2 regions of the Psychrobacillus sp. PGGUH221 genome follow, and region 2 is predicted to be linked to the other one. Evidence: predicted binding sites of a transcription regulator. Region 2 holds the regulator's gene; the other holds the start of a gene.

Region 1 (8,117 bases), on a different contig from region 2:
GGCCGTCGGGAGTGACAATATTGACTATAAGTGTCTTCATATTTTTTCCTCCTGGTCCGAATTATTATACTTCTACGCCCATGCTTTTCGCTTTTTCTATAACTTCTTCAATGCGTCCCACTAAACGGAAAGCATCTTCTGGTAAATGGTCATATTTTCCTTCAAGAATTTGTTTGAATCCTTCAACAGTTTCTTTAACTGGAACATAAGAACCTTTTTGACCTGTAAATTGTTCTGCAACATGGAAGTTTTGAGATAGGTAGAACTGAATACGACGTGCGCGGTTTACTACCAACTTGTCTTCGTCCCCTAATTCATCCATACCTAAGATTGCGATAATATCTTGAAGCTCTCTGTAGCGTTGTAATGTATATTGCACTTGACGTGCTACATCATAATGCTCTTGTCCTACGATTTCAGGTGAAAGCGCACGAGAAGAAGAAGCTAACGGATCAACCGCTGGGTAAATACCCATCTCAGATAATTTACGTTCTAAGTTTGTTGTCGCATCTAAGTGAGCGAAAGTTGTTGCTGGAGCTGGATCCGTATAGTCATCGGCTGGTACATAAATCGCTTGGATAGATGTAACAGAACCAGTATTTGTAGACGTGATACGCTCTTGTAATTGACCCATTTCAGTAGCAAGCGTTGGTTGGTAACCAGCTGCTGAAGGCATACGACCTAACAGAGCCGATACCTCAGAACCCGCTTGAGTGAAACGGAAGATATTGTCGATGAATAAAAGTACGTCTGCACCTTGCTCATCACGGAAATATTCAGCCATTGTAAGACCAGTTAAAGCTACACGCATACGTGCACCAGGTGGCTCATTCATTTGACCGAATACCATCGCTGTTTTCTTAATAACGCCAGAATCGCTCATCTCGTGGAATAAGTCATTTCCTTCACGTGTACGCTCACCAACACCAGCGAATACCGAAATACCACCATGTTCTTGAGCAATGTTGTTGATAAGTTCTTGGATAAGAACTGTTTTCCCTACTCCGGCACCACCGAATAGACCGATTTTACCACCTTTGATATATGGAGCTAAAAGGTCTACTACTTTGATACCTGTTTCAAGAATTTCAACTTCTGTCGAAAGATTTTCAAATGTTGGTGCTTGACGGTGAATTGGATCACGACGCTCTTCAGTCGGAATTTCTTCTCCTAAGTCAATTACATCACCAAGAACGTTAAATACGCGTCCTAAAGTTACATTACCAACCGGAACAGAAATTGCTGCACCAGCATCTATTACCTCTGCACCACGTTTAAGTCCGTCAGTAGATGACATTGCGATTGTGCGAACAGAATCATCCCCTAAGTGTAAAGCTACTTCTAACGTTAACGTAGTAGGAGCTTCGTTTGGACGTTCAATAGCTACAGTCAATGCATTATAGATAGCTGGTAATTGGCCGTTGTCAAACTTTACGTCAACAACTGGACCCATTACTTGTAGTACTTGTCCTTTGTTCACTACTGTTCCCTCCTGTCTTACTTTCTTTCTTTACCTATTCTAGAGCCGATGCACCGCCGACAATTTCCGTAATTTCTTGCGTAATCGCAGCTTGACGTGCTCGGTTATATACTAATGTTAAGTTACTAATCAAATCAGTTGCGTTGTCTGTCGCGGATTTCATCGCAGACATACGCGAAGCATGTTCACTTGCTTTACCGTCGAGTAATGCACCGAAAATTAGGCTTTCCGCATATTGAGGAAGTAACACTTCTAGAATTGCCTCACTTGAAGGTTCAAATTCATAAGAAGCAGTTGTGCCTTTTTCTACTGCAATATCCGTAAGTGGCAGTACCTTTTTCTCCGTTACTTCACTGGAGATGGCACTGACAAAGTGGTTATAGTACATATAAAGTTCATCATATGTACCATCCGTGAACATACCAACAGCTCTGCGCGCAATTTCTTTAATATCAGAAAAAGCTGGTTGGTCAGGCAAACCTATAACTTCCCCGATTACATTAGAACCACGTTTTACGAAGAAGTCACGTCCCATACGACCAATTGCCAGAATTACATACTCATCTTTTGAAGCGTGACGTTGTGCTATTGCATTGGCAACAGCGCGAATAACGTTACTGTTGTATGCTCCAGCTAAACCACGATCAGAAGTGATGACAAGATATGCAGTCTTTTTTACAGGACGGGTAGTTAACATTGGATGTCCACTATCACTTGTACCTGAAGCAATTGCACCGACTACCTCTTGAATTTTACCCATGTAAGGAACATATGCTTTTGCATTCTCCTCCGCACGGTTCAACTTAGAAGCAGAAACCATTTGCATAGCTTTTGTAATTTGACTTGTTTTCTTAGTTGACGTAATTTTGCTTTTAATGTCGCGTAATGATGCCACTGGTATTTCACCACCTTATTGTTTTTTTCACATCGACAAAGATATTATTCAGATATTGCGAAAGTTTTTTTGAATGCAGAAATAGCATTGTTCATATCTTCATCTGAAGGAAGAGCTTTAGTCGTGCGAATATGATCTAAAACGTTTGTGTGGTTTGTATCTAACCAGCTATATAACTCTGCTTCAAAGCGACTGATATCTTTAACTGGGATATCATCTAAATGGCCACGTGTTAGAGCATATAAAATCATAACTTGTTTTTCTACTTTAATAGGAGAGTTCAAGTCTTGTTTTAATACTTCTACAGTACGAACACCACGGTTAAGTTTCGCTTGAGTTGCAGCGTCAAGGTCTGAACCGAATTGAGCAAATGCTTCAAGCTCACGGTATGCAGCTAAGTCAAGACGTAGTGTACCCGCAACACTCTTCATTGCTTTAATTTGAGCTGATCCACCTACACGGGATACGGATAAACCAGCGTTGATCGCTGGACGTACACCAGAGAAGAATAAATCAGATTGTAAGAAAATTTGACCATCTGTAATCGAGATTACGTTTGTTGGAATGTAAGCAGAAATATCTCCTGCTTGTGTTTCAACGAATGGTAATGCAGTTATTGAACCTGCACCTAAAGTTTCATTTAACTTCGCAGCACGCTCAAGTAGACGGCTGTGTAAGTAGAATACATCCCCTGGATATGCTTCACGACCTGGAGGACGTTTAAGAAGTAATGAAAGTTCGCGGTATGCAGCAGCTTGTTTAGATAGATCATCATAAACGATCAATACGTGCTTACCATCGAACATGAATTCTTCCGCCATAGTTACACCAGCATAAGGCGCTAGGTATAATAATGGAGCTGGCGCAGATGCAGATGCAGTTACAACGATTGTGTAATCTAAAGCACCTTTTTTACGAAGTGTTTCTACTACGTTACGTACAGTCGATTCTTTTTGACCGATAGCAACATAGATACAAATCATATCTTGGTCTGCTTGGTTAAGAATTGTATCAATCGCAACAGATGTTTTACCTGTTTGACGGTCACCGATGATTAACTCACGTTGTCCACGTCCGATTGGTACAAGAGCGTCAATCGCTTTAATACCTGTTTGAAGTGGCTCATGTACAGATTTACGTGCCATAACCCCTTGCGCAGGACTTTCGATTGGACGAGATTTTGTAGTTGCAATAGGACCTTGTCCGTCAACTGGTTGGCCAAGTGGATTGACAACGCGGCCAATCAATTCTTTCCCAACAGGAACTTCCATAATACGGCCTGTTCGACGTACTTCATCGCCTTCTTTGATGTCTGTGTATGGTCCAAGGATAACGATACCAACGTTGTTCGCTTCCAAGTTTTGTGCCATACCTAAAACACCAGTTGAGAATTCTAAAAGCTCTCCAGCCATGACGTTGTCGAGGCCATGAGCACGCGCGATACCGTCACCAATTGTGATTACTGTACCAACGTCGCTAACTTTCATCTCAGATTCATAATTCTCAATCTGCTGTTTAATCAAGACACTGATTTCTTCAGCTTTGATGCTCATGTATGTCACCTCTCAAAATTCATAATATTAACCGATCAAGTTACGTTTTAAGCGATCTAATTTAGTACTTAGAGTGCTATCGTAAATGCGGTTTCCGATTTGAACACGAATTCCACCAATAATAGATGGATCTACAATGTTTTGAATACGTAAAGATTGTTTACCTACATTTTTTGCAAATACAGATGAAACGCTTGCACGTTCTTCTTCTGTTAAATCACGTGTAGTGTATACTTTCGCTTCTGCAATACCTTGTGCTTCATTCGAAAGTGTCATAAATTCAGAAATAATGTCTGAAACTTCGCTTAATCTCTTTTTATCAATTAGCACTAAAAGTGTATTGATAACGATAGGATTTGCATTAGCAAAAACTTCACGAATCAACTCTTTTTTCTTGTCTAAGGAAAGCTTTGGAGATGTGAATAGAGTTTTCAAATCTTTATTGCCATTCCAGACAACTTTAAGTTCACGTAAATCATTTTCTACTGATTGAAGCTCGTTTTTTTGTTGTGCTAGTTCGAACAATGCGATTGCGTAACGCTGTGCTGCAGTTGATTTACTCAATTAACTTCGCCTGCCTTCGCAATCGTTGCCTCGATTAGCGCACGATTATCTTCTTCCGAAACTTCTTTTTCAAGAACTTTGGACGCTGCAAGTACAGAAAGTGAAACTACTTCTTGTCGTACTGCCGCAATCGCTCTTTCTTTTTCTGTATCAATTTCACGGATAGCAGATTCTTTTAAACGCGCTGCTTCAGAACGAGCAGTTGTGATAATTTCTTCACGAGATGCTTCGCCTTGCTTTTTCGCATTTTCTACAATCGCTAGTGCTTCCGTGCGTGCTTCTTTAAGTAAGTCACGTTGTTCTTCCAGTAATCGCTCTGATTCTTGGCGGCTAGATTCAGCTGCTTCAATTTCACTTGCGATTAATTCTTCACGTTGAGTCATAATCCCCATTAATGGACCCCAAGCTACTTTCTTTAAAAGTACAAGAAGTAAAATAAAGAAGAATAATGTAGCAAAGATATCCCAGGTGTTAAAACCACTATGGGCTTCAGCACCAAGTACAAGGTAATCAAAAGACACGATTGTTTCACTCCTTTCAAACGCTAATAAGAGATCTTGCTTCTATAATGTATAAATGTATTTATTGTTTTCTAATTCATAAAGAGAATGGCGGATAAAAAACCCGCCATTATAGATTTTGTAAGTGGTTATTATTTGTTTAATACGATGAAAGCGATAACTGCTGCGATAATTGGAATCGCCTCAACTAATGCTACCCCGATGAACATAACTGTTTGTAAAGCTCCACGTGCTTCTGGTTGACGAGCAATACCTTCTACTGTTTTTGAAACGATTAAACCGTTACCGATACCTGCACCAAGTGCACCTAAACCGATTGCTATAGCTGCTGCTAAAAGACCAACTGAACCTACCATTGTGTAATTTCCTCCTTGGAATGTTGTTTTTTTTTATTTATTTCTGCCTAGTTACCTAAACAGTTATATTAATGGTCTGACGACACTTTATGTGACATATAAACCATTGTTAACATAACGAAAATGAATGCTTGGATCCCACCTATAAATAGGGAGAAACCTTGCCATGCCATTGCTGGAATAATTGCTCCAACAAAGCCGAAAATACTAGAAGTTGCTAATCCTGCGATCAGTCCTAAAAGAACTTCCCCCGCATAGATGTTACCGTAAAGACGAAGACCAAGTGTCAACGTATTTGCGAATTCCTCAATAATTTTTAATGGAAATAAAAATGGAAGTGGTTTTAAATAAGTATCTACATTATATTGTTTAAAACCTTTCATTTGAATTCCGTAGTAGTGCGTTAAAACGATGATCATAACGGATAATGTCATGGTAATGGTTGGGTCTGCTGTTGGAGATTTCCACCAAAGTACCCCATCATACGTGATGGCAAATGGAAGACCTAATACGTTTGCTACTGCAATAAACATAATTAGCGTGATCCCAAGTACATGGAAACGCCCACCTGTTTTCCAGTCGAAATTACTTTTAATAATTCCCTTCACAAAATCCATAATCCATTCCATGAAGTTCTGCATACCAGTCGGTTTCATTTTCAAGTTTCTTGTCGCAATATAAGCAATTAAGAAAACGATAAGTGTAGTTACCGCAAGCATTAAAATGTTTGACCAGTTTCCATACAGTCCTAAAAACTTGAACGTTGGATTTGCATGTTCCACGATTCATTCACCTCTCTTTCACAATCTCATAGTTAATGTCTTGCATGAAACACAATTCTTTCTACTATTAGTAGAACATAGGGAATCATTAATCCGATAACTGTGCTGATCAGATGTATGTACTCTGGAAGGGCAAGGGCAATTGCAACAGCCGCAACACCTGATGCGAAGCGAAAAGTTGTGCCGAGACCTGCTCGTCCTTTTCCATTTGTCAACACTCGATCAAATTTCTCCATTCTACGTACTAGAATCCAGAAATTATACAGACCAAATAAAGAACCTAGTGCTAAGCCCGCAAATATTGTCGAATATGGGGTAAATCCCCAACCTAGCGCACATGCTCCGAGCAAAAAAAATATGTACTTTTTCTGCTTCGTATAAATACGTTGCATTTCCTGCATGGGTCTTCAGTCTCCTGAATCATATTTTCGAATGGTAGTAATAATAGCGAACACACCAACCGTAAGGCCAGCGAGTAAACATATTACTAAAAATACTGGAGTGGTTCTAAATGTATCGTCTATCCACATTCCTGTGAATATACCTATTAAGATAGAACCTACAAGCTGTGAGAGAATCGCAGAATACATCGCTATCCCTTGTAACGGACGTCTATTTCGACGCATAAAAGAGTCCTCACGTTTTTCCTATTTAAGTAAAAACTGTGAAACTAGTAGAAAGTTGATACGACAAGTGTTTCGAGCATGAAACCCCTATCATTGATATCCTTTGTAAGCATACAATAGGGGCAATTTGATGTCAATTAGAAGTAGTGAAATTCTTCACATATACTTCACAATTGACATCTTATCGACAAATTTAATAGAGTCAATTTACTGCTTTTTCTTAAAAAGTCATAAATGATTCTATTTACCCAATTACTTCGTACCGAATAGTCTGTCTCCTGCATCTCCTAACCCTGGAACAATATAGCCATGGTCATTTAGCTTTTCATCTAAAGCTGCAATATAAATATCTACATCTGGATGAGCTTTTTTCAATGCTTCTACACCCTCTGGAGCAGCAATCAGACACATAAATTTAATGCTCGTTGCACCACGCTTTTTCAAAGAGTTAACTGCTTCAATTGCAGAACCTCCAGTTGCAAGCATCGGATCTACAAGGATGAAATCACGTTCTGCTACATCTGCGGGAAGCTTTACATAATACTCAACTGGTTGCAATGTTTCTGGATCTCGATAAAGACCAACATGTCCAACCTTCGCAGCTGGGATGAGTTTTAAGATTCCATCAATCATTCCGATACCTGCACGTAAAATAGGAACGATCCCTATTTTCTTTCCAGCAAGTACTTTTGATTTTGTTTTTTGTACAGGAGTCTCCACTTCTGTCTCCTCTAATGGTAAATCACGTGTAATCTCAAACGCCATGAGTGTCGCAACCTCGTCTACAAGTTCACGAAACTCTTTAGTTCCAGTGTTTACATCACGGATATATGTAAGTTTGTGTTGAATGAGTGGATGATCAAATACAAATACTTTTGGCATATGGCGTATCTCCTTCACGTTTTATTTGCAATTCTACTAATTATAACAAAAGAATATGGTTACATACTAGTAATCCTACGTTCTTAATATTGCGTCTATTTTAAGCTGACATAGGATTGTAAATATATTGTCATTGATTGCCTTTGTTCTTTTTCCCACTCCTCACATATTGCCCAATAGTCTTTTTTAAAATTCATTCAAAAATAAAATATAGGAACATCCATTTTTCAAGTTGAAATGAAAGGTTAGACAGTATACAAGCGAAAAAGCTACTTTTCCAAAGAAAAGTAGCCTTCATATTACTAAACTATTAATTGTATAATGGGAATCTTGCTGTTAATGTAGAAACACGTTCTTTAGATTCTTTAAGTACAGCTTCGTCTTCATGGTTTTTCAGAAGTTTTGCAATGATTGAAGCGATTTCTTTCATTTCTTCTTCTTTAAATCCACGTGATGTA
Region 2 (8,117 bases):
GGAAATTATTTCGAATGTGGTCGCTTCTCAAATAGAGAGCCATAAACGTTTTGGTGGGGTAGTTCCAGAAATTGCTTCCAGACATCATGTGGAACAAATCACGATAGTCGTGGAAGAAGCGTTAAAGCAGGCGAACATGACACCGAAGGAATTGGATGCAGTAGCAGTAACGGAAGGTCCAGGATTAGTAGGTGCACTTTTAATCGGAATAAATGCAGCAAAAGCTTTTGCCTTTGCAAATGGACTTCCACTTGTGGGCGTTCATCATATCGCTGGCCATATTTATGCCAACGCGCTCGTTCAGCCGATGGAATTTCCGCTTCTCGCATTAGTTGTATCAGGTGGACATACCGAGCTAGTATTAATGAAGGAAGACGGTCAGTTCGAGTTAATTGGTGAAACACGAGACGATGCAGCAGGAGAAGCTTACGATAAGGTTGCTCGTGTTTTGAATCTTCCTTATCCAGGAGGGCCACATATCGATCGACTGGCGACTGAAAGTGACGGGGCAGTGCCGTTTCCAAGAGCTTGGCTAGAAGAAGGATCTTATGATTTCAGCTTTAGTGGATTGAAATCTGCCGTTATCAATTATCAACATAATGCGGAGCAGCGTGGAGAGGAAATCAACCCAAACCATTTAGCAGCAGGATTCCAAGAGAGTGTAATTGAAGTGTTGACTGCAAAAACACTAAGAGCAGCACGTGAGTTTAACGTGAAACAAGTCATTGCAGCGGGTGGAGTAGCAGCGAACAAAGGTCTTCGAAAATCATTGGAAGAAACATTCACTAAAGAAAACATCCCTTTTTATGTCCCACCAATTTCATTGTGCACCGATAATGCAGCAATGATAGCTGCAGCTGGAAACTCTAAGTTTTCGGCAGGTCAACTTGGGGATATGTCGATGAATGGTCGACCAGGGATGGAATTAAATAGTTGGAACTAATTTTCATTTAAGCACATCAGCTAAAGTTCTACTAGCTTTCACCTCGTGTTACGTGCTTTGAAAGCTAGTCTGGAAATACGAAATCCTCTTTTCTTCGACAAGAAAAGAGGATTTTTTTAACAGGTTTATTTCCAGTTGTCAATAGAGAACATTCGTACTTATGCACAATTTGTGGATAAGATGTGTATAAGGTGGTAAATTTCAATATATAGTGTCACATTTATACACTTTCATGTGGAAAACTATCTTTCGAATCTGTGGACAATGTGTATAAGTCTGTTGATATGTTGGTATTGCTTAGTTTTTTATGTGAATAAATTTGTGGAAAAAAATTATTATAATTTTGTACTTGACCAACATATATGGGCATGAATCGACAAATTTTTATGGGAGCTTCATGGAGGTATGCTGATTACTTTTTCTTTATGATATACTGCCAGTGTGGTGGAAGGTCGTAAGTCTCTATATGCTTAAATTCAGTAAGACTAATCCTACTCGGAGTTATAGTAAAAGTTAACTGGTCTTTTCCAACAGGAATGTGTGGACCGACTACAGGAGTAACTTCAATCGTCACTGAAAATATAAACCCACGATAACCATTAGTTCTTTCCATGTTTAAAATTTTTATTTGATACGGATAAACCATCGGGGAAATTAGAAGGGAATCTGAATAATAATTTGTGATCGCCTTATCGATATTTGGAGAGAGTAAGGATAAAAATAAATCCATCATTAGTTCTTCTTTTGACTTTTCTTCTGGTTGATAGTAATTTTGTGCAGGCTCATCAATAGCTGTATTTGACTGAACTAATATGGATGGCGGTAAAAGAAACAGAACAAAAGAAAAGACAAGTAATATTTTTTTCATAATTACGCCACCTTCATCATTATTTTGTTCAGAAAAAGTTAACTTATTTCGTCCAAATATTAGTGAATGGATAAAAAGTTTAAACGCTCGACATGAGCTATACATAAATCAATGTTTTTGGATAAAAATAATTTGATGATAAGGACGTGATTTCAATTATTGCAATTGCCCTTTTTATACTTGCAGGATTAGCTGAAATTGGTGGTGGTTATCTCATATGGCTTTGGTTAAGAGAAGGTAAGCCGTATTATTGGGGTGTTTTAGGAGGTGTGGCATTAGCTTTATATGGAGTAATTGCTACATTTCAAACTTTTCCATCGTTTGGCAGAGTGTATGCTGCTTATGGCGGTGTGTTTATAGTTCTTTCTGTATTATGGGGCTGGGGAATTGATAAGAAAACACCAGATTTTTATGATTGGATAGGTGCAGGTATATGCATAGTTGGTGTGTTAGTCATGCTATTTGCTCCGCGCCATTAAAAAAGGAGTTAAATAACAAGCAATCGGATGGTTTAGTTAAATAATCGGATGGTTATCAGCTATAATCGGATGATTAACCAACATAATCGGATGGTTTCAAGCAAAAATCGGATGGCTCACTAAGAAAATCGGATGGCCACTCAAGATAATCGGGTGGTTCCTCATTTCAAATAAAAAAAATAGTGTAAACCATTTCTCGGTTTACACTACTTATTTCATGAAACGATTTCTTCGAGTTGCTCTTGCAATTCTAACCATTCGTTGGACAAATTATCTTGTTTTTCTTTCCATTCATCTAGTTCTTTTTGCAATTGTTGTACAGCTTCGTGGTCTTGGAAAATTGCAGGGTCACAAAGCTTTTCTTCTATAGAAGCAATCTCTGTATCCACTAACGGAATTTGAGATTCTAGTTCTTCCAGTTGTCTACGGAGTTGGCGTTCTTTTTTCTTCGCTTCTTTATCAATCGTAGAAGTGCTTGCCTTTACGACAACGGCTTTTTCTATTGCTCCTGCGCTCTCAAGAGCCAGCTCTTCTAGTTCGAGTTTCTTTTCTAAATAGTAATCGTAATCTCCCAAAAATAGTGCTGCGTGATCATTCGATAATTCAACCACTTTCGTAGCGATTCTATTAATGAAGTAACGGTCATGTGAGACGAAAAGAATCGTTCCTGGAAAATCGAGCAATGCATTTTCAAGCACTTCTTTACTATCTAAATCTAAATGGTTGGTCGGCTCATCTAGCACTAACGTATTTGCTTTTAACAACATTAGCTTTGCTAGAGCAAGTCTAGCTTTCTCTCCACCAGATAAGGTAGAAACGGTTTTTTGAACATCGTCTCCACTAAATAGAAAACGACCTAACACAGTACGGACATCTTTTTCATTCATAAGTGGCCATTCGTCCCATAATTCAAGAAGTGCTGTTTTATTGCCAGTAAGAGCAGCTTGTTCTTGGTCGTAGTATCCAAATTGGACGTTTGTGCCGTATTGAATTTTACCGCCTGCACTTTCTAGTTGTTTCATAATGGTCTTCAGTAAGGTAGATTTACCGACACCATTTGGTCCGACTAGCGCTATTCTGTCCTGCTTATATACGGAAAAAGAAATATTTTTAGAAACCGATTTGCCAGGATAGCCAACAGAAACTTCTTCGAGTCTAAGTACATCATTTCCACTTGGCCGATCAATCGAAAAGCCGAAAGAAGCTGATTTTTCATCACCATCTGGAGAATCCATCCAGTCTGTCTTCTCAATCACTTTGCGTCTCGATTGAGCCATTTTGGTTGTGGAAGCACGAGCTAAATTTCGATTGACAAAGTCTTCGAGTTTAGCTTTTTCCTCCTGCTGTTTTTCGTACATTTTTTTATCACGTTCGTAATTTTTTGCTTTTTGATCAAGGTAACTACTATAGTTGCCAACATATCTAGTAACATTATGGCGAGATACTTCATAAACAAAGTTTACGACTTGATCTAAGAAATAGCGGTCATGGGACACGATAAGAATTGCGCCACTATAGTTTTTTAAATAGTTTTCCAAAAAGTTCAGTGTTTCAATGTCCAAGTGGTTGGTCGGCTCATCCAATATGAGTAAATCGGGTTTGCTAAGTAGCATTTTAGCCAGTGCCAACCTAGTCTTTTGTCCACCAGATAATGCTTGCACAGGCTTATCATAATCCTCAGGGAAAAACTGCATTCCGTGTAAAATAGAACGGATATCTGATTCGTATCGATAACCGCCTGCTTCTTTAAAAGATAGCTGTAGCTCATCATACGCAGCTGTAACTCGTGCATAGTCATCGGAGTCCTCGTATACAGATGGGTCTGCCATTTGCGTTTCTAAGGAACGAAGCTCTTTTTCTGATTCGATGAGATGATTAAAGATGGACTTCATTTCTTCCCATATAGAAAGTTTTGATTCTAGTCCGGCATGTTGCTCTAAGTATCCTAATCGAATGTTCTTAGGCATAATGATATCGCCGGAATCATACGACATTTCTCCAGCTATTATTTTAAGTAAAGTAGATTTTCCTGCACCGTTTCGACCTACAAGGGCTACCCGATCTCGGTCTTGAACCTCTAACTTTACATTAGTTAATATATCTTCTCCGTTAAAGGATTTTGTTACTTGATTGACTTGTAAAACAATCACGATGATTCGCACCTCAATTCTATCTTAAGTGTAATAGATAGGACTTGTCGTTGCAACGCTGTAGCATTATAATGAGGTAATGTTAAGAACGAAATTGGAGGGTTTTTGATGAAACCTGAACTACCGAGAATTCCTCAAGCAACAACAAAGAGGCTTCCATTATATTATAGATTTTTACAAAGTTTTCATAATGCAGGACATAAAAGAGTATCATCACAAGAGTTAAGTGATGCGATGAAAATAGATTCCGCTACTATTCGAAGAGATTTCTCGCACTTTGGAGCACTTGGCAAAAAAGGTTATGGATACGATGTTGCTAACTTACTCCAGTTTTTTAGAAAAACACTCGATCAAGATGAAGCTGCAAATGTGGCACTTATTGGAGTTGGTAGTTTAGGAACAGCTTTTTTAAAATATAACTTTCAAAAAAACCATAATACCAAAATTGTAGTTGCTTTTGATACAAAAGCACCGATAGAGGGAATGTTGGTAAGTGATATTCCTGTCTTTCATCCGAGCGTCATGGAAGAGAAGCTCGAGGAGCATGGTATCGAGTTGGTTATTTGTACTGTTCCAAGTCGCACGGCACAAGAAGTAGCTGATCGATTAGCAAAAACGAATATTAAAGGGATTCTTAACTTTACCCCTGTCCGATTGACGGTACCTGATACGATTCGGGTCCATACAATCGATTTATCGGTTGAAGTACAAACCCTAATTTATTTAATAAGAAATGAACATAACGAATAAATTGAAAGCCTTCTACCCAATACTGATGGGTCGAAGGCTTTTCTTTATGTCCAGCTCCAGCGCCTAGCCCCTCGAGGTCAAATAACCTTCCCCCAACGAAGTCAAAAAACGACTTCTTAGTGGGAAGAACATTTGCTTGTCAGGGCTGACAGAGGCGCTTGCGCTTTTCTTTATGGCATTTGAGAGTAAGTTTCTAAAAACTTTTGTATAGCTTCTCCGTAAAACTGAAAGAGAACGACGAAACCATTTAATAGCATATGGGAGATGATTGATGCCACTATCCGCTTTGTCTTATGGTAAATAAAAGCGAATATAAACCCAGAAACAGCATATAGTAGGATGTGCGTAAAGTCGAAGTGAATGATTGCAAAGACAATAGCACTGACAGATGCGGCTACGAAGAAATTTGTTTTTGGAAATAAAGAGCCGAAAATTATACGGCGGAAAATTAGTTCCTCTAATATAGGAGCGAAAATAACAATTGAAAAGATTGCCCAAGGAACAGCGTGAGCAATTTCTATAAATTGTGCTGTATTTTCGGATCCCGGTTCAACTCCTAATTTAAGTTCAATAGTAGCTGCAACACCTTGGCCTAGGAATACAAGAAAGAAACCGACGACTCCCCAGCCGATAGTTTGCCCAATAGGTGACTGTTTTCCTTTTAAAGGTCGTAAAAAGTTATTATCTTTTCTAATTAAAAGGAGTGTAACCAGTGTAGCAATCCCCATACTTAGGAACACCCACCATCCAGAAGCAACCAATGGAGGATTTTTTACGTCCATAGACTTAAATAGTATAAGTAGAAGTGGTGCAAAGATTGCTCCAGAAAGCTGCATCACGCAGTAAACAATTAATATATACAAGCCTGTTTTTTGTTGTTTCATACAATTTAGTTCCTTTCTAGATAACAATTCTCTTTTTATTGTAAAGGAAAAAAACAATAAAGGAAAAAGTTAACCTTCTCACTTGCAAAATGTTCTGTGATTAATTATTATTATAAGTGTGTTAGCACTCAAAGAGACAGAGTGCTAATAATATTAAATTCTACTATTTTAGGGAGGTAGTTTCACTTGTTAAGACCATTAGGTGATCGTATCGTAATCGAATTAATCGAAGCTGAAGAAAAAACAGCATCTGGCATCGTACTTCCAGACTCTGCTAAAGAGAAGCCACAAGAAGGAAAAGTTGTTGCTGTAGGTACTGGACGAGTACTTGAAAACGGAACTCGCGTTGAGTTAGACGTGAAAGATGGGGACCGTATCATCTTCTCTAAATATGCAGGAACAGAAGTGAAATATGAAAACAACGAATATTTAATATTACGCGAAAGCGATGTACTAGCTGTAATTGGCTAATAAAAACGAGATTATCATTCAATAATTAGGAGGTTATAAAAACATGGCAAAAGAAATTAAGTTCAGTGAAGACGCTCGTAGTGCAATGCTACGTGGAGTAGATAAACTTGCAGATGCTGTAAAAGTAACACTTGGACCAAAAGGACGTAACGTAGTTCTTGAGAAAAAATTCGGTTCACCACTTATTACAAACGATGGTGTAACAATTGCTAAAGATATCGAACTAGAAGATGCATTTGAAAACATGGGTGCTAAATTAGTTGCTGAAGTTGCATCTAAAACAAATGATATTGCTGGTGATGGTACTACAACTGCTACTGTTTTAGCACAATCTATGATTCGTGAAGGATTGAAAAACGTAACAGCTGGAGCTAATCCTGTAGGTATCCGTAAAGGTATCGACCTAGCAGTTGCAGCAGCAATTACTGAATTAAAAGCAATCTCAAAAGAAATCGAAGGCAAAGAGTCTATCGCTCAAGTTGCTGCTATTTCTTCTGGTGATAATGAAGTAGGCGAATTAATCGCTGAAGCTATGGAACGCGTTGGTAACGATGGTGTTATTACAATCGAAGAATCTAAAGGATTCACTACTGAGCTTGACGTGGTAGAAGGTATGCAATTCGATCGCGGATACACTTCTGCGTATATGGCAACAAATACAGATAAAATGGAAGCAGTGCTTGATAATCCATATATCTTAATTACAGATAAAAAAATCTCTAGCATTCAAGAAATTCTTCCAGTACTTGAGCAAGTAGTACAACAAGGTAAACCTCTATTATTAATCTCTGAAGATATTGAGGGAGAAGCTTTGGCTACTCTAGTTGTTAACAAACTTCGTGGAACATTCAATGCTGTAGCTGTAAAAGCTCCAGGGTTTGGTGACCGTCGTAAAGCAATGCTAGAAGATATCGCTATCCTAACTGGTGCTGAAGTTATTACAGAAGACTTAGGATTAGACTTAAAATCAGCTAACATTTCACAACTTGGACGCGCTTCTAAAGTTGTCGTAACAAAAGACAACACAACGATCGTTGAAGGTAACGGGGAATCAGAGCGCATCGCTAGTCGTGTAGCTCAAATCCGTTCACAATTAGAAGAAACAACTTCTGAGTTTGACAAAGAAAAACTACAAGAACGCCTTGCTAAACTTGCTGGTGGTGTAGCGGTTGTTAAAGTTGGAGCAGCAACAGAAACGGAACTAAAAGAACGCAAACTTCGTATTGAAGATGCTCTAAACGCAACTCGTGCAGCTGTAGAAGAAGGTATCGTATCTGGTGGTGGTACTGCACTAGTGAACGTATACAACAAAGTAGCTGAATTAGCAGAAACAAAAGAAGGCGACGTAGCAACTGGACTAAGAATCGTACTACGTGCATTAGAAGAACCAGTTCGTCAAATCGCTAACAACGCTGGTCTGGAAGGATCAATCGTTGTGGATCGTTTAAAACGCGAAGAAATCGGTACTGGTTTCAACGCAGCAACAGGCGAATGGGTAAACATGATGGATGCTGGTATCGTAGATCCAACAAAAGTAACTCGTTCAGCACTTCAAAACGCTGCATCTGTAGC

Evidence for each region. The regulator Rex, encoded in region 2, represses fermentation and respiration genes when NADH is low (regulators of the CRP and FNR family bind a similar motif). The targets are predictions, from matches to a motif close to TTGTGAAATATTTCACAA.
Region 1: a site for Rex is predicted at 6,922-6,939, ahead of PGC35_RS02885 (AtpZ/AtpI family protein). Genes of this name have one in related genera too.

Annotation. Positions count from the first base shown of each region.
Region 1 covers NZ_JAQMHQ010000001.1:625,511-633,627, forward strand. The annotation lists gene PGC35_RS02840 (F0F1 ATP synthase subunit epsilon) at 1-40, opposite strand, end outside; gene atpD (F0F1 ATP synthase subunit beta) at 65-1,480, opposite strand; gene PGC35_RS02850 (F0F1 ATP synthase subunit gamma) at 1,515-2,375, opposite strand; gene atpA (F0F1 ATP synthase subunit alpha) at 2,420-3,928, opposite strand; gene PGC35_RS02860 (F0F1 ATP synthase subunit delta) at 3,956-4,492, opposite strand; gene atpF (F0F1 ATP synthase subunit B) at 4,489-5,013, opposite strand; gene atpE (F0F1 ATP synthase subunit C) at 5,145-5,369, opposite strand; gene atpB (F0F1 ATP synthase subunit A) at 5,438-6,151, opposite strand; gene PGC35_RS02880 (ATP synthase subunit I) at 6,184-6,552, opposite strand; gene PGC35_RS02885 (AtpZ/AtpI family protein) at 6,559-6,777, opposite strand; gene upp (uracil phosphoribosyltransferase) at 7,030-7,659, opposite strand; gene PGC35_RS02895 (serine hydroxymethyltransferase) at 7,970-8,117, opposite strand, start outside.
Region 2 covers NZ_JAQMHQ010000011.1:111,269-119,385, reverse strand. The annotation lists gene tsaD (tRNA (adenosine(37)-N6)-threonylcarbamoyltransferase complex transferase subunit TsaD) at 1-943, shown strand, start outside; gene PGC35_RS18545 (DUF3888 domain-containing protein) at 1,356-1,811, opposite strand; gene PGC35_RS18540 (YnfA family protein) at 1,967-2,290, shown strand; gene PGC35_RS18535 (ABC-F family ATP-binding cassette domain-containing protein) at 2,506-4,440, opposite strand; gene PGC35_RS18530 (redox-sensing transcriptional repressor Rex) at 4,549-5,190, shown strand; gene PGC35_RS18525 (CPBP family intramembrane glutamic endopeptidase) at 5,361-6,074, opposite strand; gene groES (co-chaperone GroES) at 6,261-6,545, shown strand; gene groL (chaperonin GroEL) at 6,589-8,117, shown strand, end outside.